One region of the Blautia sp. AM28-27 genome, then DNA from elsewhere that is predicted to be linked to it. Evidence: riboswitches for the same ligand, from Rfam matches in the RefSeq annotation. Region 1 holds a riboswitch; the other holds the start of a gene.
The links. Region 1 has a riboswitch for cobalamin ahead of DW743_RS14575 (hypothetical protein). Riboswitches for the same ligand answer to the same signal wherever they lie in the genome.
Positions count from the first base shown of each region.

Region 2: it holds a riboswitch for cobalamin, as region 1 does, so the genes downstream of both, DW743_RS06645 (sirohydrochlorin cobaltochelatase) here and DW743_RS14575 (hypothetical protein) in region 1, are expected to answer to the same signal.

Region 1 covers NZ_QUJK01000015.1:44,385-54,370, reverse strand. Annotated here, with positions in the region: gene DW743_RS14595 (TrmH family RNA methyltransferase) at 1-610, shown strand, start outside; gene DW743_RS14590 (hypothetical protein) at 786-2,255, shown strand; gene DW743_RS14585 (DUF885 domain-containing protein) at 2,346-4,112, opposite strand; cobalamin riboswitch at 4,232-4,435, shown strand; gene DW743_RS14575 (hypothetical protein) at 4,717-8,505, shown strand; gene DW743_RS14570 (ABC transporter substrate-binding protein) at 8,585-9,949, shown strand; gene DW743_RS14565 (FecCD family ABC transporter permease) at 9,961-9,986, shown strand, end outside.
Region 2 covers NZ_QUJK01000003.1:61,341-71,326, reverse strand. Annotated here, with positions in the region: gene DW743_RS06670 (alpha-amylase family glycosyl hydrolase) at 1-1,350, opposite strand, end outside; gene DW743_RS06665 (AraC family transcriptional regulator) at 1,701-2,576, shown strand; gene DW743_RS06660 (TrmH family RNA methyltransferase) at 2,668-3,492, opposite strand; gene DW743_RS06655 (DUF2798 domain-containing protein) at 3,852-4,310, shown strand; gene DW743_RS06650 (hypothetical protein) at 4,423-5,034, opposite strand; gene DW743_RS06645 (sirohydrochlorin cobaltochelatase) at 5,174-6,478, opposite strand; cobalamin riboswitch at 6,773-6,966, opposite strand; gene DW743_RS06640 (amino acid ABC transporter ATP-binding/permease protein) at 7,030-8,760, opposite strand; gene DW743_RS06635 (ABC transporter ATP-binding protein/permease) at 8,760-9,986, opposite strand, start outside.

The DNA of each region.
Region 1 (9,986 bases):
CAGCAAAATGCATGAAATACCGTCCGACGGGACAGAATACGAAGTAGTGGACGACCGCGTGTTCCAGTCCATGTGCGACACGAAGACGCCGCAGGGTGTTTTAAGTGTGATCCGTATGCCGCACTACACCGAAGAGGAGGTGATGGACAACGGAAAGACACCGCTTCTGATGGTACTTGAGGATCTGCAGGACCCTGGAAATGTCGGAACAATCATCCGCACCGCAGAGGGCGCAGGAGTCACCGGCATCATCATGAGCCGCGGTACCGCGGATATCTTCAATCCGAAAACGATCCGCTCGACGATGGGCTCGATCTACCGTATGCCGTTTCTGATCGTCGACGATGCGGTCGGATTTGTAAAAGGCTTAAAAGCGCGGAAGATCTGTACGTACGCGGCACATCTGCACGGCGTGCATTCCTACCGCGAGGAGGATTACACAAAAGGAACGGCATTCCTGATCGGAAATGAGGGAAACGGCCTGACTGATGCAATGGCAGAGGCCGCCGAGTGCCTGATCCGTATTCCGATGGAAGGAAAAGTGGAATCGTTAAACGCAGCGATTGCATCCGCCGTTCTCATGTATGAGGCACACGGCCAGCGCGCATAAAAGAAAGAGCGTTACCGGTTTTCTTACATTTCTCTTAACCTGCCGGAAACCTACTCGACAGAACCGGTATTTTGAGCTAAAATAGAAAGAGCAGAGTCCGGGCTGAATTTCTGTCAGTCCGGTAAAACTGTAATATTTGCCAGAAAAGCAAAAGCTGTTTTGGGAGGAAGGAAAAATGAGTGAGAAAAAAAACATCAGTAAAAAGGAGCTCCGAAGAAGAAAGCGGAAGCGTGCGCTGATGATCAAAACAGGAATTCTATGTGTTCTGCTTGTCATCTTCGGCATTGGAATCTGGGCTTTGGCCGGAGGAACAGAAAAAATCCAGCAGAAAGCACAGGAAAAAGAGGATCAGAAAACAGCAGAGGTGGACGGTTCCGTATCGTCGGACAGCACGGGAAGTGCTGAAGCGCCGACAACGAAAGCACAGATTATGGCGGAAGCCGATGCACTTGCGCAGACATACGATTACGATGGAGCCATTGAAAAGCTCCAGAGCGTAGAGGGCGCAGCGACCGACGCGGATATCATCACAAAAGTAGCAGAGTACACCAGCACGAGAGATGCCTGTGTGCGCGTCAACGTCAACGAAGTAACCCACATTTTCTATCATTCTCTTGTAGTCGATCCGCAGAAAGCTTTCTATCAGGACAACGCACAGACCGCAGGCTTCTGCCAGTGGATGACCACCGTGGATGAGTTCAACGCGATCACCCAGCAGATGTACGACAGAGGATATGTCATGGTTTCGATCAACGATCTCGTGAAAAAGACCGTAGATGATGACGGAACCGTTCATTACGAGGAAGGGGACATTTACCTGCCGGAGGGCAAGAAAGCATTCGTTCTTTCTCTGGATGACCTTTCCTATTACCACTCTTACGACGGACGCGGCATTGCCAGCAAGATGGTAGTCGGCGACGACGGAAAACCGACCTGCGAATACATTCAGGATGACGGAACTGTTGTGACCGGTGCTTACGACTGCATCCCGCTGATGGATCAGTTTATCGAAGCGCATCCGGATGCCGTATACCATAATGCGCGCGGAACCGTAGCACTGACCGGCTACGACGGAATCCTCGGATACCGCACCGACGGTGATTACAAGACAAGAGAAGATCTGACGGATGATCAGGTAGCATGGCTTGATGCACACCCGGATTTCGACTGGGATAAAGAGTGCGAGGAGGCGAAAAAAGTAGCCGATGCGATCAAAGCAGACGGCTGGACATTCGCAAGCCATACCTGGGGCCATATCCGTGTCGGCGACAAACCGATCGAGACGATCCAGGCGGATACCGAGAAATGGCTGACGTATGTTGCACCGCTCATCGGCGGAAGCGATATCATCATCTTTGCACATGGACAGGATCTTTCCGACTGGCACGATTACACGATGGACAATGAGAAGTTTGCTTACTTAAAGAGTCAGGGCTTCAACATCTACTGCAACGTAGATTCCTCCCAGTATTTCGTTCAGGTAAGAGACAATTACCTGCGTATGGGACGAAGAAACCTGGATGGATACCGTCTGTACCAGAACCTCTACGGAGGCGGCGAGGATAGAACAAGCGATCTGTTTGATTCTGCCTCTGTTATTGATCCGCAGCGGCCGACAGATCCATCTCTTTACAATTTAGGTTAAAGAATTTTGAAAATGAAAAAGATCTCACAGAACTTTCTATTATTTATAGAAGAAAGTCTGTGGGATCTTTTTTTCAGCAGGGCGAACCGTTTACAGATATTTTTCTACGAGCGGAAACGGCAGAGGCCCGAGACGGAGCAGTTTTTCATGGAAACCGATCAATGAGAATGAGTCACCTTCCTGTTTCTGCACTTCCGAGAGGAGCTGCGAAAACGAGAGCGATCCGACACAGTATTTCAGATAGTTCGCCGGTGTCTCGAGAATATACTGATATAAAGAGGCAGCGGCCGACGCATCCGTGATGCCGAACTGCGCCAGAAAGGCTGACGCATCCGCGAGGAGCCATCCCTGGCTGTGGATTCCGAGATCCAGCAGCGAGCAGAGGATAAGATGCACCGAGCGGTTCAGATACCAGAGACGGCAGAGCGCCTGCGTGTTTGCATCGAGATTACGTGCGGCGTAGCGGCAGGCATATGATTCAACGTAGGTTGCCCATCCTTCCACATAACCCGACGGCGCGTAGAGATGGCGGATCAGAAGCGGGTCGGAGCGCGAGAACGAGACGGTCTGGTACAGATGGCCGGGAAAGCCCTCGTGGGCAAGTGTGGAATACAGCTCGATGCCGGTCATTTCATCCGCGGGATTCAGGTAAATGGAGTTGGGTGAATTGACATCGGCGGGCGGTGTGAGATAAAAGGCGGGGCTTAAAAAATCCTTGAGGGAGTCATCCACGGTCTTTACTTCGTATGCGATACCCGAAAGAACGGGAAAATCTTCAGAAACGGCATTCTGCAGATCGGCAAGCATTTCCTCCGGCGTGGAGAACGGCAGCACGAGCGCCTGCTCGGAGAGGGAGAGCGACGGATTCTGATCGAGAATGATCTGCATTTCGGCACACTGGTCCGCAAGCTGCTGTGTTAAAAGGCGGGTCAGCTCCTCTGGTGAAGCGTCAACACCGACGCGGCTGCGGAGAAGATACGCATAGTAGGAAAGTCCGCCTTCCTGCCGGGAAAGACCGCCGGCGTTCTGTGTTCCTTTGCCGCGGAGTGAAGAAAGAGCATCGGAAAGAGAGCGGTAGGCGGGAAAAACACAGGAGATAAGGAGTTTTTCATGCGTCTGCAGACAGAGATTCCTTTCCGCCTCAGAAAACAGTGAAGACGCCTGCAGTTTATTCTGAAAAACGGTGTGGAGCAGATGGCTTTCCGGTGTATCCGCGTCGGCGAGAAAAGCACTGCACTGGCGGATAATGCCATCGACCGCAAGGTCATTCTGAAACACGCCCTGCCGGGATTTTTCCTGCTCGAGTGCGATGAGATCGGAGAAATAGCGCGGGAGATCCTGCAGAAGATGGAGGTAGTCGGCGATATCCTGCTGTGTGCGGAACGGGTACTCCGCGAGCAGAATGGGAAGCTGTGCCTGAATCCCGAGCGACGGACCGAGCGGTTCCGCAAGAAGGCTGGTGCTGCCCGGCATTTTCTCGCAGTTCAGCTCGTAGAGCAGAAGATCGAGCGTGATCTGATTTTCCGCGGAGAGGCGGTTTCGATGAAAGGATGTGAGCGTTGTTTCCACACTCTGCAGCAGGGCATCATACGAGGTGCGGTCAGGGATGGAAACCGTGCCGAACGAGGCAGTGCCGGGGGCAATTCCGCGGGAAGCCGGATCGGCGAGGGTATAGTGGAGCGTGATGGCAGAAGAGGTTACCTCGGAGTGGAACCGTTCCTCCACATACGCGGAAAACCGGCGGTTCTCACCAGGGGAAAAGAACGGGGAAAAATACCAGAACAGCAGGGCGAAAAGAAGTCCGCCGCACAGAAGCAGAGGGAACAGGATGCGGCGGTGCAGAGAAGCTGGTTTCATAGAATAGGCTCCGGTGCGGACAGTTATCATAAAGTATGTAAAAAATGCTGATTTTATGCGCTTTTTCCGTGGCCTTTCATTTGACTTTCCAAAACGGCTTTGCTATAATCAGTAACGAATGAAATAAGGGACTTTTCAGTGCGGAACGGATTTGAAAAAGAATCCGCGAAGGTAAAAGGGAATCAGGTGGAAATCCTGAGCGATCCGGTCACTGTAAGCAGGGAGTGTTAGCTGCAGAAATGCCATTGTGCGAAACGCATGAGAAGGCGCGGCTGCCGTGAAGATCTGCGAGTCAGGAAACCTGCTGGAAAGGTTAGTGAATCGCTTCCGATAAAAGCATATATATTCATGGAAAGATGTACGAAGTAAAATCGGACATCTGCTTTTTTGTCGCCATGCGTCCGAAAAAGAGCTCCGGTGGAGAAACTCTTTTGCAGAAAAAGCAGATGTCTGTTTGTCTTTTCGCAGAAAAAATGTGTCCTCAAAAACAAGATTACTTGCAGGGAGACATCATTGACGGGGACAGGCACCGCCCAGCTGCCTGAAAAAGTCAGACGGAATCCGGAGCAGATGCGCGAAGGAGATCCGAAGAAAAGGAGAAGTTATGAAAGGAAATTCAAGCAAATTTCTGGCACTGCTGCTGTCGGCGTCCATGATCATGAGCCCGACTGCCAGCGTATTAGCAGATACGCAGGAAAAAGCAGCACAGACAGAAAGCAGCGCAGCCGCAGAGGAAGCGCCGCAGAGCGAAGAAACAGCAGAGACGGCAGAACCGGAAACAACACCGGCAGAAACCGAGAGCAGTGAAAGCACTGCAGAGACTCCGGCAGAAGAGCCGACGGAAACACCGGCCGCGCCTGCAGAGGATCAGACACCGGCAGGATCTGACGAGACCGAGACACCATCCGCAGATGAGGATGCTTCGGAAGATACTGCAGAGGACACTGCAAAAGACGGTGAAGAGACTGCCGATACCACAGAAAAAGAGCCGGAAGCAGCAGATGAGACTTCCCAAGATGCTGGAAAAGAAACACCGGCAAAAGAAGAAACCAAAGATGCTGTAAAAGAGAATACCAGTCCGGCGGCAGAACAGCCGAAAACGGAAGTAAAAGAAACAACCCAAAATGAGGCATCCAATACAGCCGAGAAGAAAGAAACAAAAGCAGCGGAAGCAGCAAAACCGGCAGATGGTGAGTATGAGACTTCTGCAGAAGCAACCGGAAGCATGTTCCGTGTGATTTCTTCCAGACTCATCGTAAAAGATGGAAAACTGAAAGCATCCATTCTGCTGAGTGGAACCGGCTATGATTACCTGTATACGGGAACAGCAGCAGAAGCTGCCGCAGCAGATGAAAAGAGCTGGATTGCTCCGACAGGAAGCGAAACCTATACGGATACGAAGACCGGTGCAGAAAAGACCGGATATCGTTTTGAAATTCCGGTGGAAGAGCTTGACAAACAGATGGATGTTGCCGTTCGCTCAGCCAAGAAAAAAACATGGGCTGATAAAACCGTTACGATCCACAGCACCGATGCAATCCCGACGGTAACACCGGAACCAACCGAGACTCCAAGCGAAAATCCAGGTGAGGATTCCTCGAATAAGCCAGCCAGTGTAGAAGCACCGGTTACCAAAGAGGACGGCAGCGTATTCAAAATGTTCGTCATCTCCGAGGCAACAATGATCAACAAGGGTGATAAACTCGTTCTTACACTGAAAACAAACAACGTATCATTTGATAAACTGTATCTTGGAAAGAACGATGACCTTGCAAAAACACCGGCTATCCAGGGAATGCAGGAAGCAAACGGCGGTTATTCCTTTACATTTGAAGTAGATGCGGACAAAGCCGGCACAACCGTTCCGATCGTTCTTGGAAAGAAAGACGGAACCTGGTACACCAAACAGCAGCTTTATCTTGCAGTTCCGGGAAGTAAAACACCGGAAGTAACTCCGATACCGGAGCCGACCGAGACTCCGGTCCCGACTGCAACCCCGACTCCGAGTGAGACTCCGGTTCCAACCGCAACTCCAACTCCGGAACCGGCGAAAGTAGAAAACGGTATCTACAGCGGAACCGCGGAGACCGGCGCAGCTATGTTCAAAGTAGTCGGCGTAGAGCTGACCGTAAAAGACGGCGACATGAAAGCACGCATCACGTTAAGTGGTGTTGCCTACGATTATCTGTACATGGGAACACCGGAAGAGGCAGCTGCCGCAGACAAGAGTGCATGGATTGCAGGTGTCGGCACCGTTGATTACACAACAGCAGACGGCGAGACGAAAACAGGAATGCAGTATGATATTCCGGTAGCAGCACTCGATCAGGCACTTGTTGTTTCTTCCCATTCTGCAAAACGGGATAAATGGTATGCAAGAACCATTACTATTGCATCTTCCAGTCTGAAAAAGACCGCAGATCTTCCGGCAGATGAGACCAATAAAGTAGCAGATGGTATTTACAGTGCAGAGGCAACAACTAATGCAGCAATGTTCAAGGTAGTCGGCGTAAAACTGACCGCGAAAAACGGAAAAATGACAGCAGTTATCACCTTAAGCGGAAGCGGCTATGATTATCTGTATATGGGAACCGGAAAAGATGCGGCAGCAGAGAGCGGCGCATGGATCGCTTCCACCGGAAAAGTGGACTACACCTTAGACGGTGAAACCAAAACAGGAATGCAGTTTGAAATCCCGGTAGAAGCACTGGATCAGGAACTTGCTGTAGCAGCTCATGCAGTAAAGAGCGGCAAATGGTACGACAGAGCCATCACGATTGCATCTTCCAGCCTGAAAAAGACCGGAGACCTTCCGTCGGATGACAACAAGGGCGATACTCCGAAACCAACCCTCGTTCCGACCAATACCCCAACCGTATCTCCATCTGAGACACCGGTTGTAAAACCCACCAGCACCCCGACTCCGGCACCGACCCAGAAACCGGCCGATACCAAACCGGAGCAGGAATCCAAATATGAGTCTGACTTAAGCGGCGGCACATCCAAAGTAGACAGTGCAACCACACTGGCAGACGGCGTTTACACACCAGACGGATTCTCCTTCTCCGGCGGATCCGGAAAGGTAACCATCTCCTGCAGCAAGATTACTGTAACGAACGGACAGGCTTATGCAACGATCGCATTCAGCAGTCCGTACTACGGATATGTAAAAGCAAACGGAAATAAATACATGGCAAATGTCAGCGGCGGAAGCAGCATCTTCACCATTCCGGTTGAGCTGAACAAGAACAATACCATTATCGGTATGACCACCAGAATGTCCGTTGCCCATGAGATTTCCTACAACATCTTCATCTCCCTGGCAGCAGCAAAGAAGGGCGGCAGCACTTCTTTCAGCACAGGATTTGTAAAAGCAGACGGAACAACCTCCACGATCAGCACCGATAACTCCAAGCTGGATACCACCGCTCCAGAGATCATGGGACTGGAATACAAAGCAGAGACAAAACTTGCTTACGCAGAGTACTTCAAGATGTATCATTACGACGAAGGCATCACCCTGCTGGAGATCGATATGACAAAAGATACCGAGCGTGATCCGGAGAAACGGACCGAGGACGACAAGAAAGCAGAAGATACCGATACCGCAGCAGCAGAGAATACCGCAGCAGCAACCGACGAGGAAGAAGCGGCAGCAGCATCCGATTCCAAAAAAACCAGCACTGAGAAAGCGAAAGATCTGACCGAAAAGACAAAAGAGCTGTACGAAGGCAATGTTGTCAAATATCTGATCGTTCCGAAAGATGTTGAGATTCCGGCAGGACTGGACAAAGATATGATCGTGATCCAGCTTCCGGTTGAGAAAACATACGTAGCATCTGAGGATGCCCTGAAACTTCTCGATGAGCAGTTAGACGCAGCAGAGAGCATCAAAGCAGTCGGCATGGAGCAGAAAGACTGCCAGATCGAAAACATTGCAAAAGCAATGGAAAACAAAAAAATCTCCTTCGACGGAGCATTCGATGATCTGGACTACAAAGCTCTGGTAAAAGACGAAATCGATTTTGCAATTCTTCCGTCTGAGTTCCTTCCGGGAAATGCAAAAGATGAGGAAGATGCTGATGCAGCCGACGAGACCGCAGATACCAAAGCTGAGGATCAGAAGGACGATAAAGACGATAAGACAACGGATGAGAAAGCAGACGAAGACAAGACTCCGGAAGAACTTCTGAAAGAGGAAAATGAGCGTCTGTCCGACACCGCAGAGCGTCTGGCAACCCTGACCATTCCGATGCTGGTTGACCGTTCCGCAGACGAGAAGACCGATCTTGCGAAAGCAGAGTGGCTGAAAGTCTACGGCGTGATCTTCGGATGCGAGGATCAGGCAAACGAGCTGTTCCAGCAGATGGTAAAGGCAGAAGAGAATAAATAAGTACAATAATTTGCAGCAAAAAATGAGAAAGGGCTGCTGCCGTATGGCAGCGGCTTTTTCTTTAAGAAAGGAATATCAAATGACAGGAAAAAACGAAAGAAAGCTGAAAAAATGGGCTGCACTTTTTCTTGCAGCAGCGATGTCACTGACGGCCTGCGGCAGCACCGCATCAACGGGAAGCAGCACATCGTCCGCGTCGGGCACTTCGGCAGTTTCTGAGAGCAGCACATCCACAGCATCCGCAGCAGACGTTTCCGAAAGCCAGACGGAGAGCACATCCGTCTCGGAAAGTACGGCTGAAAGTGAAAGCACCTCCGAAGCCACTGCTGAGAGCAGCACCTCCGGGAGTGATACCGCATCCGCGGATGGTTTCGCAACGACAGACGATGTCAGCGACGCACCGGACATCACCGGAATCACCATCGAGAGCAAGATGGTCCTGAATTACGCGGAGTGCTTTAACGTATACTACTGCACAGACGGCTATAAACTGATCGATGTCAGAGACGGCGCGCAGTATCTGCTCGTCCCGGACGGAAAAGAGGCGCCGGATGACCTCGATTCCGACGTAATTGTAATCCATCAGCCGCTGGAACGCATCTACATGGCAGCAACCTCTCCGATGGCGCTGTTCGATGCCATCGACTCCCTCGATACGATTCGTCTCTCCGGTGAAACCGCAGACAACTGGTACGTACAGGATGCCGTTGACGCGATGAATGCCGGAACGATGATCTTCGCCGGAAAATACAGTGAGCCGGATTACGAACTTCTGGTCAGTGAGAACTGTGATCTGGCCATTGAATCCACGATGATCCTCCATTCCCCGAAGGTACAGGAGATGATCGAGATGCTCGATATTCCGGTCTTCATCGACCGTTCCAGCTACGAATCCCAGCCTCTTGGCAGAACCGAATGGATCAAACTCTACGGTGCCATGCTGGACAAAGAGGAGGAGGCAGCCGACTTCTTTGCAAATCAGGCAAGTGTTGTGGAAAATCTGAAGGATTTCCAGAATACCGAAAAAACGGTCGCTTTCTTCTATATTAATACGAGCGGAGCTGCCGTTGTGCGGAACCCGGAGGACTATATTTCCAACATGATCGAGCTTGGCGGTGCGCGCAACGCCTTCCGTGATCTCCAGGACGACAGCGGAAAAACATCCGTGCCGATCACGATGGAGCAGTTCTACGATACGGCCGAAGATGCGGACTACCTGATCTACAACGCAAGCATCGATTCCACCGTCAAAACCCTGGACGACCTGCTGGCAAAGGATTCCATGTTTGCCGATTACAAAGCAGTCAAAGAGGGCAATGTCTGGACAACCGAGAAATCGATGTATCAGGCAACCGATAAAATTGCACAGTTTACCAACGACATTAACCTTCTGGTAACGGGCGGCGATCCGGATCAGATGGTATTCTTAAGAAAATTATCCTGATGGAGGAACGTATGTCAGAGAAAAAAAATATGACAGG
Region 2 (9,986 bases), on a different contig from region 1:
GTTTTTCTCTGCATAAACGAACTCGATGGTTCCGCGGCTTAAGAGTGCTTTGCTGCTCTGGCGAATCTGGATGAGTTTTTTAACTTCGTGGTACAGGGAATCCGGATCGGCCATCTGTGCTTTGGCGGTCGGACGGTCTTTGCCCGGGTCCATGGTGATGTAGAGGTCACTGGCCGGTGCGCTGGAGAATCCTGCGTTGGTGCTGTCATCCCACTGCATCGGAGAACGGGAACCGGTGCGGTTGTATCCGCCCTCAACGGATTTCAGGCCTTCGACGTAGCGCATACCGATTTCATCACCGTAGTAGATGAACGGCGCACCTGGCATGGAAAGAAGGAAAGCGAAAGCAATTTTCAGCTCATCCCCCTGCAGACGGCGTGCCAGACGGTCCATATCATGGTTTCCGGACGGGATGCAGATCAGGCCTTTCTGTGCGGTCTTATTGTAGTTGGTTTTGTAGGTCTCTACAAACTCAGAGATATCTCCTTTTCCGCGTTTGGAGAAGAATGGCTCATCGCAGCGGAACAGATCGTTGTAATGGGACGGTCCAAAGTGAAGCAGGAAGTCCATGTGGAAGCCGCCCTGTAAGGATTTGTCCGGCTCGCCCCACTCGGATACCATGGCTGCATCCGGGAACTCGGCGTCGAGGAATTTCCGTACCTGCTGCCACAGGCGGATGGTTCCTTTGCCTTCCTGATCGTTCTTTACCAGAGAGCCCGCCATATCGACACGGAAGCCGTCGCAGCCCATGTTCAGCCAGAATCTCATGACATCTTCCATCGCTGCCAGCGTTGCCTGCGGTCCCTCATCATCAAAGGACTGCTGCCACGGTTTTTCCGGATCCGGCTGATAAAAGCCGTAGTTCAGGGCCGGCTGGTTGGAGAAGAAGTTGATGGCGCAGGCGCCGTCACGCTCGGAAATGCCGCGCAGGCTTCCCATTCCTTCCGGTGCTTCCCATACGTTATTGGTCCATACGTAGCGGTCTGTAAATTCATTGCGGTCTGCTTTCATGGATTCTTTGAACCATGGATGCTCAACAGATGTATGGCCCGGAACCAGGTCGAGCAGAACGTGCATGTCACGTTTGTGTGCCTCTTCGAAAACTCTCTTCAGATCCTCATTCGTTCCGTAGCGCGGTGCAACGCGGCAGTAATCTGCGACATCGTATCCTGCATCACCGAATGGGGACAGGAAGCACGGGTTGATCCAGATGGCGTTGCAGCCCAGTTCCTTGATGTAGTCTAATTTTTCGATGATACCCTGGAAATCTCCGATTCCGTCGGCGTTGGTGTCGTTGAAGGACTGCGGGTAAATCTCATAAAATACTGCGTTATCTAACCATTTTGACATTTTTTCTTTTCCTCTTTCGCTCTTATTTCTGCTGTATTTTCGTCGTTGCAGCAAGTGTTTCTATATGATATATTACTACTGTATCCGCTGAAATACCAGTAATTTCCTATTTCATTCTAATACTATTCTATGATTTTAGTTACAGTTCACTGGTACCCAGCGAACTGTAACCTTCGCAACCCTCATTTAAAGTTTTGCTTCGCAAAAGGAGGGCTGCTCACGCCTGAATCACTTTCTTACGCAGCGAAACAGCAAGTGTTTCACTGCTGAGTGAACATTAACTGATTTTATCCATGCCACGCTCTGCCATTCCCGGCATTTTACGGACATGCTTTTTGGAGGAGGATTTTATGATGCTTTCTGCTGCGAAAGAAAAACGCCAGCACGGCTCCATGCAGGTTCCCTACAGTTATTATGACTGCCGGATGCCCGACTATTTTCCCGGCGTACCGCTGCACTGGCACGGGGAGATGGAGCTGAATTATATCAAACGCGGAACGGGGTATTTTCAGTATGAGGACCGTCTGCTTACGGCGCATGCCGGTGATATTTTTCTGATTCAGCCGAACCTCGTACATGCCATTCTGCCCGCCGAGCAGGAGTCGATGTTTTATGATACGATTGTTTTCCACCAGAATATGCTGATCGGCGGGTATGACGACCGCAGCTACACGGAAATTCTGCAGCCGTTTTTCTCCGCCCGGCGCCGCATCCAGGCACCGATTTCACCCGAACATTCCGGTTATGCTGCACTTTCTGCATCCGTCCATCAGATTTTCCGCTGCATCCGTGAAAACTCTGCTGTCTCCGATCTTCTGCTGAAAAGTGAGCTGCTCCGCTTCTTCTATCTGCTCGCCGCATCGCCGGAACTCTGCACCGATCGTCCCGCCATGCCTGCGGCTGCTGAAAACCTGCGGCCTGTGCTCGCCTATATCCAGGAGCACTTCGCCGACCCGATTACCATAGAGGAACTTGCCAGGCTGTCGCATTTGAGCAAAAGCTATTTTATGAGCTGTTTTAAGCAGACCTTCGGACTCGGGGCCGTTGAATATCTGACACAGCTTCGGATCAAAGCCGCCTGCGAGGCGCTGCGCAGTACGACGCGGAGTGTGTCCGAAATCGCGTACGACAATGGTTTCCGCAACCTTTCCAACTTCAACCGGCAGTTCCGAAGCAAAGTGGGATGTACGCCGCAGATGTATCGGAAGGAATTTCAAAATTCATAAATTCAAAAAGGGATGCATCAAAATATGCATCCCGAAAATCTATCTCTGATCCTATTTTTATTCCGTAATCTCCGGTACCGACGGAACATCTTTATCTTCTTCCCGCCAGCTCCCAGAATGCGACAGCGCTCGCCGCAGCGACGTTCAGTGAATCCACACCGTGTGTCATCGGAATCAGCACGGTTGCATCTGTTTCAGCGATCGTATCACTTGCCAGTCCGTCACCCTCGGTTCCGAGCAGAATGGCGAGCTTTTCATGCGTTTTCAACGACGGATCATCCATCGGAACGGAGTCTTCTTTTAATGCCATCGCAACGGTATAAAATCCAAGTTCCTGCAGTGCAGCAATTCCCTGCTCCGGCCAGTAACTGCCGCCTGGCAGCACGGTCCATGGGACCTGGAAGACATTTCCCATGCTCACGCGGATGGCGCGGCGGTACAGCGGGTTGCTGCAGCCTGATGTGAGAAGCACGGCATCGATGCCAAGCGCGGCGGCAGAACGGAAAATCGCACCGACATTCGTCGGGTTCACGACATTTTCCAGAATCGCCACGCGGCGGGCATTCCGGCAGATTTCCTCCATAGCCGGAAGCGTGCGGCGGTGCATCGCGCAGAGCATGCCGCGCGTGAGGGCAAAGCCTGTGAGTTGTTCCAGCACCTTCGTCTCTGCTGTATAGACCGGCGCGTCCGGGCAGTGCGCAAAGAGTGCTTCGTTTGCGGCAAGCTCTGCGCTTCCGGCAAGGAACGAAACCGGTTCATATCCGGCATCCAGCGCACGCTCGATGACACGCGGACTCTCCGCAAGAAAAAGGCCTGGCTGCGGTTCATAATAGTGCAATAACTGCGGTTCTGAAAGACGCGCATACACGTCGAGCTCCGGCGCCGCAAAGTTTTCGATTTTTCTGATCTCTGACATAATATTGATTTCCTTTTGCGTTTTCTCTTTGTTTTCACTATGTTCTATTGTAGCAATCCCGCTCCCGTTTCGCAATCCATTCTTTTTCCCGCCGGTGCCGTTCCCCGCACCATTCGCCAAACCGTGCTTCCAGCACGCATCGAATTTTCTTGTTTATCTGTCTTTTTTAAAAATTTCTCAATTTCCTCTTGCCAAACGCCGCCAGAGACGTTATAATAATCGACGGTTCAAAATTAAAAACTGCAGAAAAGATTGGTATCAGATTGGAAACGGCACAAGTGCATTGCTTGGTTAACGAACAACACATGTGTCTTTTTTGCGCCCATTTTTCAAAATTGCAAAGAAAAGGAGAACAATCGATGCCAAAAACAAAATTTCAAAACGTTGTATTTACCCTCATGATGTCCTTTCTGATGGTCTATGCCATGATCTGCTACAACATTTCCATGAACATCGGCGGAATGACAAATCAGGTCTTTCTGATGGCGTTTCACGAGATGATAATCATGTGGCCGGCCGCTTTTATCCTCGAGTTTTTCCTCGTGGATCATCTGGCTCACAAATTAGCTTTTTGCATGGTAACACCGCAGGATCGTCCGATCGTAATCACGCTGGCAATTTCCATTATGATTATTGCTATTATGTGTCCGATTATGAGTTTTATTGCAACGCTGCTGTTTAAAAATGCCGGAAAGGAATTCGTTGCTGTCTGGCTCCAGACCACGTTTTTAAACTTCCCGGTTGCCTTCTTCTGGCAGCTCATGTACTGCGGACCCTTCATCCGTTTTCTGTTCCGCAAACTGTTTCCGGAAAAATAAGAAAAGATATCCACAAAGGCGAACCGCTTTTCCCCTCTCTTTCCACAATTTCTGTGGACAGACGGTGCAAAATGGTTCGCCTTCTGTGGATATCTTTTGTTTTCTTCCGGGATTACTCCTGCGGTACCGGATTGGATACGCTGACTACATGATCATACCAGGTTCCTTTTTTACCAATGATCGCAACATTGAAATCCTCGTCCAGTTTTTCTACCGGGATATCAAAGCCGTACACTTCATCTGTGGTTCCGTCAGAATACGTTACCTCATCTGTGGTCGGCTCGATCAGCTCTGCGCCGTCTGCCTGTGCTTCTTCTTTTGTTCCCACAAAGACATTGACAATGTTTTTGGATACCAGGCTGACGTGGATGGTCATTTTTCCGTCTTTTACCGTCAGGACACCCTTTCCTTCTTTTGCTTCATTGACATGGAACATATTGCTGTCTGTATTGAAGTCTGCCGTATACGTACCGTCTTCCAGCTCTGATGCGCTGCTTTCTCCTGCAGTCTCCGCTGCCGATGCGCTTTCTGCTGAAACATCTGATGTGGATGTACTGCTCTCTGCCTTAGATGCATCCTGTACAGAAGCGGAAGATGCGTCTGCCGCAGAAGACGCAGATACTGCAGATGCAGAAGATGACGCTGCATCCTTTCCGCCACATGCGCCGAGCATGGATACAGTCAGTGCTGCTCCAAGAAAAAGAACTGCCAATTTTTTTCTCATAATAAAATTCCTCCTTGTATCACCTTGAAGCGGATCTTTTTCATCCGCTCAACTTAAAATCCGACAGCACACTGAGTCTCTTCAGCCGTACTGCCGGATCTTATTTTACTCTATTTTACGTTCGGAATACAACCCCTAATTATTCAGCATCGTCCTGAACGCCGTTGCCGTCCATAGCTGCCTTGGTGTGCTGTACATACAGCTGCTCAACAGCATCAATTCTTCCAAGACCTTCGATCTGAGTGTTGATCTCATCGAATGCACCGGATGCCTCAAACTGGCTCTTCCAGGAATCCTCATCCTCGCCTGCCATATCGTTGTTTGCGTGGTCACCTGCAACAACCATCAGCGGACGAAGAATTACTTTCTTGTATCCGGCTGCTTTTACTGCCTCGATCACATTCTCGCAGGCGGTCTCTTCCGGCTCGCCCTCAACGGTTCCGATGAATACGTTTTTGTATCCAAGAGTATCCATCTGTGTCTGCATCTGGCTGTAAGTTACTTTTGCATTGTGGGAAGTACCATGTCCCATAAATACGAAAGCAGTGCCGTCCTCTGCTGCTGCATCCAGACTGTCATAATTTGCAGATTTTACTGCCTGTGCCGTGATTGCTTCTGCAACGGCCTGTTTGTCCTCGTTGATTACGGTAGCGTCACTTCCAACCTCGCCAAGCAGCGGCTCTGCGATGGTTACGGACTCAAATTTATCTTTATAGCTATCTACTGCTTCTTTCAGCTCGTCGTACTCTGCGCCGTGCATCAGATGAGTCGGCTGAATAATCAGTTTTTTCACGCCATTGCTTACAGCTCTTTCCAGTGCCTGATCTACGTTGTCGATCTTCTCGTCATCGCGGGCCTGTACATGGTTGATGATGATCTGTGCAGTGAAGGCACGTCTTACGGACCAGTCCGGATATGCAGCCTGCAGAGCTTTCTCAACGCCTCCGATATCCTCAGCACGGCTGTCGTTGAAGGAAGTACCAAAGCTTACAACCAGAAGCTCATTCTCGCCGATCTCGTCTCCGTTTAACGGATCATCCTTGGAAGCATCCCCTGTGTCTCTTCCGAAGTAATCCGGATCTGCGTTCTCACCTTCTACGAGTTCTTTCTGTGCGTCTGTCAGGGCATCCCATGCCTCTTTTGCTTCTTTGCACTGCTCGTCGGTGTTATCATTTCTTTCCTGTACATAAATTGCGTCAATCAAAGCTGCCACTTTATCTGCTGCCTCCTGGTCTGCATCTGCGGATACCTCTTCAGATGCAGAAGATGCGCTTACGCTGCTGCTTGCTGCTGTGGTGTCTTCCTCAGATGCGGAAGATGCACTTACGCTGCTTGTTGCTGTGCTGCTTGCGCTGCTGCTGGATGCGTTGCTGCTTCCGCATGCGCCGAGCATAGATGTTACCATAGCTGCTGAAATTAAAGCGACTACAAGTTTCTTTTTCATTTTTGTTTTCCTCCCATTTGCTGGTATCTTTGCAACAACCAATATCGGGGACGTTTTACATTTCAAACTATGAGAAACACGCTCCGCGAGTTTCTCAAGTTATCGCGGCAGTCGCTAAGGTCTCGTGCAAGCACGGACTTTGGCTCGTTGCCCGCGTAAATAGAAAGAAGCCCTTTCGTTTTTCAACGAGGGGCTTCCAGTATTTTCATCACAAAGAAAACCATCTCACCCGCTGTGGGGCAAATGTCCGCTTTCCTGTTTTGTACTGCCAGTTCCTCGTGGCACGAACGTAACGTTCCTGTACTGCGAAAGGCAGGTCTCCCGGCTCATTGCTTCAGGATTTGACTCCAGCGCATCGGTCTCCTTCCCGGTTTCCCAGTGGATCATTCCCCTGCTTGCAAAATACGGTGACGAGTTCGTGCAGGATTCACACCTGCTTCCCTTTTCACCGGACACGCATGTCCGACACCTTACACATCGATATTTAATTGTTTTTTCTTTAACGACTGTTAGTGTAGCACATCGTCTTTTCTCTGTCAAGTGCTGTAAAATCAGGAAATCCGGCCATTTTCCATTTCATATACCACATCCGCGACGTTCATCGTGGACACTCTGTGCGATACGAGCACAATGGTTTTCTCTTCTGCCGATTCTTTCAGGGATTTCAGAATAATTCCTTCATTTAAGGAATCAAGATTCGATGTCGGCTCGTCCAGCAGGATCATGGATGCGTCATGCAGGAATGCCCGCGCGATACCGATCCGCTGTTTTTCTCCGCCGGACAGCGTATCGCCGAGTTCTCCGACTTCGGTGTCGTAGCCGTTTGGCAGTGTCATGATGAAATCATGTATGGACGCCTTCTTCGCCGCCTCCATAATTTCTTCCCGCGTCGCGCCGGGTTTTGCAATAGCGATGTTGTTCGCAATCGAATCGTGGAACAGATGTGTCTCCTGCGTCACATAGCTTTCCATATCGCGCAGATACTTCGTCGGGATTTCGCGGACATCGGCTCCGTCCACGGAAACGCGCCCCGTCTGGACATCCCAGAAGCGCATCAGAAGTTTTAAGATCGTCGATTTTCCGGAACCGCTCGCGCCGTGGATGCCGGTGATTTTTCCCGGTTCCAGTTTCAGCGAATACTGATCCAGAATCGTCTCGTCTTCGTAGGCAAACGTTACATTCTGCGCCTCGGCTCCTGCAAATGCGTGGTCACCGCCGGATGCCGCATCTCCCGGAATTTCTTCCACCAGCGGCGCTTCCTCGAGAAGGGAAAGCACACGCTCGCCGCTTGCCAGCGTCTGATTCAGGTTATTCGACAGGCTGGACAGCGCCACGACCGGGCCGAAGGAACCCATCATCGCGATTGTGCAGGTCAGGACTCCCTCAAATCCGATCCCGCCTTTCGTGTAAAGATAGATCGTCAGTGCCAGCATGCCGAACGATGCCAGAAGAATCACCATGTTGGTGACAGACCGCTGGGAGCCTTCCATGCGGCTTAAGTTTTCCTGCACAGAAGTCAGTTCTTTCGACCGCCCTGACATCTGCTCTTTCCGTTTTTCGCCCTGTCCGTACTGAATCGTCTCGTCGAGGCCACGCAGGGAATCCAGCACGAAGCTGTTCAGCTCGCCAAAGCCTGTCCGGAACTCCATTCCTTTCTGGCTTCCGCGCTTTCCGTTCCACATCGGGATCACAACGCCGACCGTCAGATACGCCGCAAGTGCAAGCAGCCCTGCCAGAACATGGTATCTTCCAATGAAGCATACCATAATCAAAGAAGTTAATGCTGCAATCGCAATCGGGGAAATCGTATGCGCATAGAATACTTCCAGAAGTTCGATATCGGTTGTGATAATCGAAATCAGATTTCCTTTGTCCCGTCCTTCCAGCTTCGCCGGGCAGAGCTTCCGCAAAGCTGCAAACACTTTATGGCGGATGATCGCCAGCAGTTTAAAAGCAATAAAGTGGTTGCAGTACTGCTCCGCATAATGCAGAATGCCGCGCAGCACCGCGATCACGATCATCACCGTGAGTATCGTTTTTACCGGGGTATGTACAAGCCACATGTTTTGCACCGAAAGGCTCGTCCCTGCCGCGCCCGTCAGTAAGCCATGCACGATGACCTGTCCTGCCAGAATCGTCAGGAAGATCGCACATAAATATCCCATTGTTCCAAGAATAATTGCCGCCATCATAATATGAAGCAATGGCTTCACCAGCCCGATCAGGCTTCCCATAATCCGGAGGGCGCTTCTGCGTTTTGCTGTATTTTTCTTCTCGTGCATCATGCATTCCCCTGCTTTCCATAGTTTTCCAGTACCATCTGGCTGTCGTACAGATGCCGGTATGCGCCGTTCTGTTCCATCAGTTCCGCATGCGTTCCACGCTCGCAGATGGTACCGTTTTTCAGGAAATAAATCTGATCTGACTGTACGACGTTCGCAAGGCGGTGGGAAATCAGCAATACCGTTTTCGTCTTTGCGAGTTCATGAATCACATTCATGATCATCTCTTCACTCTCGACATCAATATTCGATGCGGCTTCATCAAAGATATACACCGCACTGTCGCTCCGAAGCAGCGCCCGCGCAATCACAAGACGCTGGCACTGGCCGCCGGAGAGGTTTCCTGCTTTTTCGAGAAGCTCTGTCTGCAGTCCGTTCTGTGTCTGTAAGAATCCCAGCAGATTGACTTTCTGCAGAACCGCCTCCATCTCCTCCTTCGTCGCATCCGGTTTCGCCATGCGCAGGTTCTCTTCTACGTTTCCTTTAAATAAGTAACTATTGTGGCGGACCAGAACAACGTGCTTCATCAGATCCGTCTCAGCGACTTCCGAGAGCGGCACACCGCCCAGGGTGATGCGCCCTGTATATCCACGGTTCTTTGCCGCAAGGATACCCGCGATCGTACTCTTTCCGCAGCCGGATTCGCCGACCAGTGATACAAAACTGCCCGCCGGGAGCGTCAGGTCAATGCCTTTTAAGATTTCCCGGTCCTCTTCATAGGAAAAATGTACATCCTCCAACACGACATCCAGCGGTCCGTCCGGCAGCGTCCGCTCTCCCGTCTGCGGCTCCGGCAGATCGAGGATTTTGAAAATCTTGTCACTCGCCGCCATGCCGTTCATCGCGATGTGGAAGAATGATCCGAGCAGACGAAGCGGCAGGAAAAACTCGCTCGCCAGCAGCACAATGCAGAGCGTGCCGGACACGGTGAGGTTTCCTTTCAGAAATTCCGATACCGCCACCGCCATGCCAACCGCCGCGCCGCCGTATGCTACGATGTCCATCACGCTCGTTGAGTTGAGCTGCATCGTCAGAACTTTCATCGTGATCCGGCGGAAGTTCTGGGATTCCACATCCATCTCGTCGGCTTTCTGCTGGTCGGCCTGATAAATTTTTAATGTCGTCAGACCCTGCAGATTTTCAAGGAAGGAATCGCCAAGGCCGGTGTAAATGCTCCAGTATTTGTTCAGAAGCTTCTTCGCAATCTTCTGCACAACCACAATCGA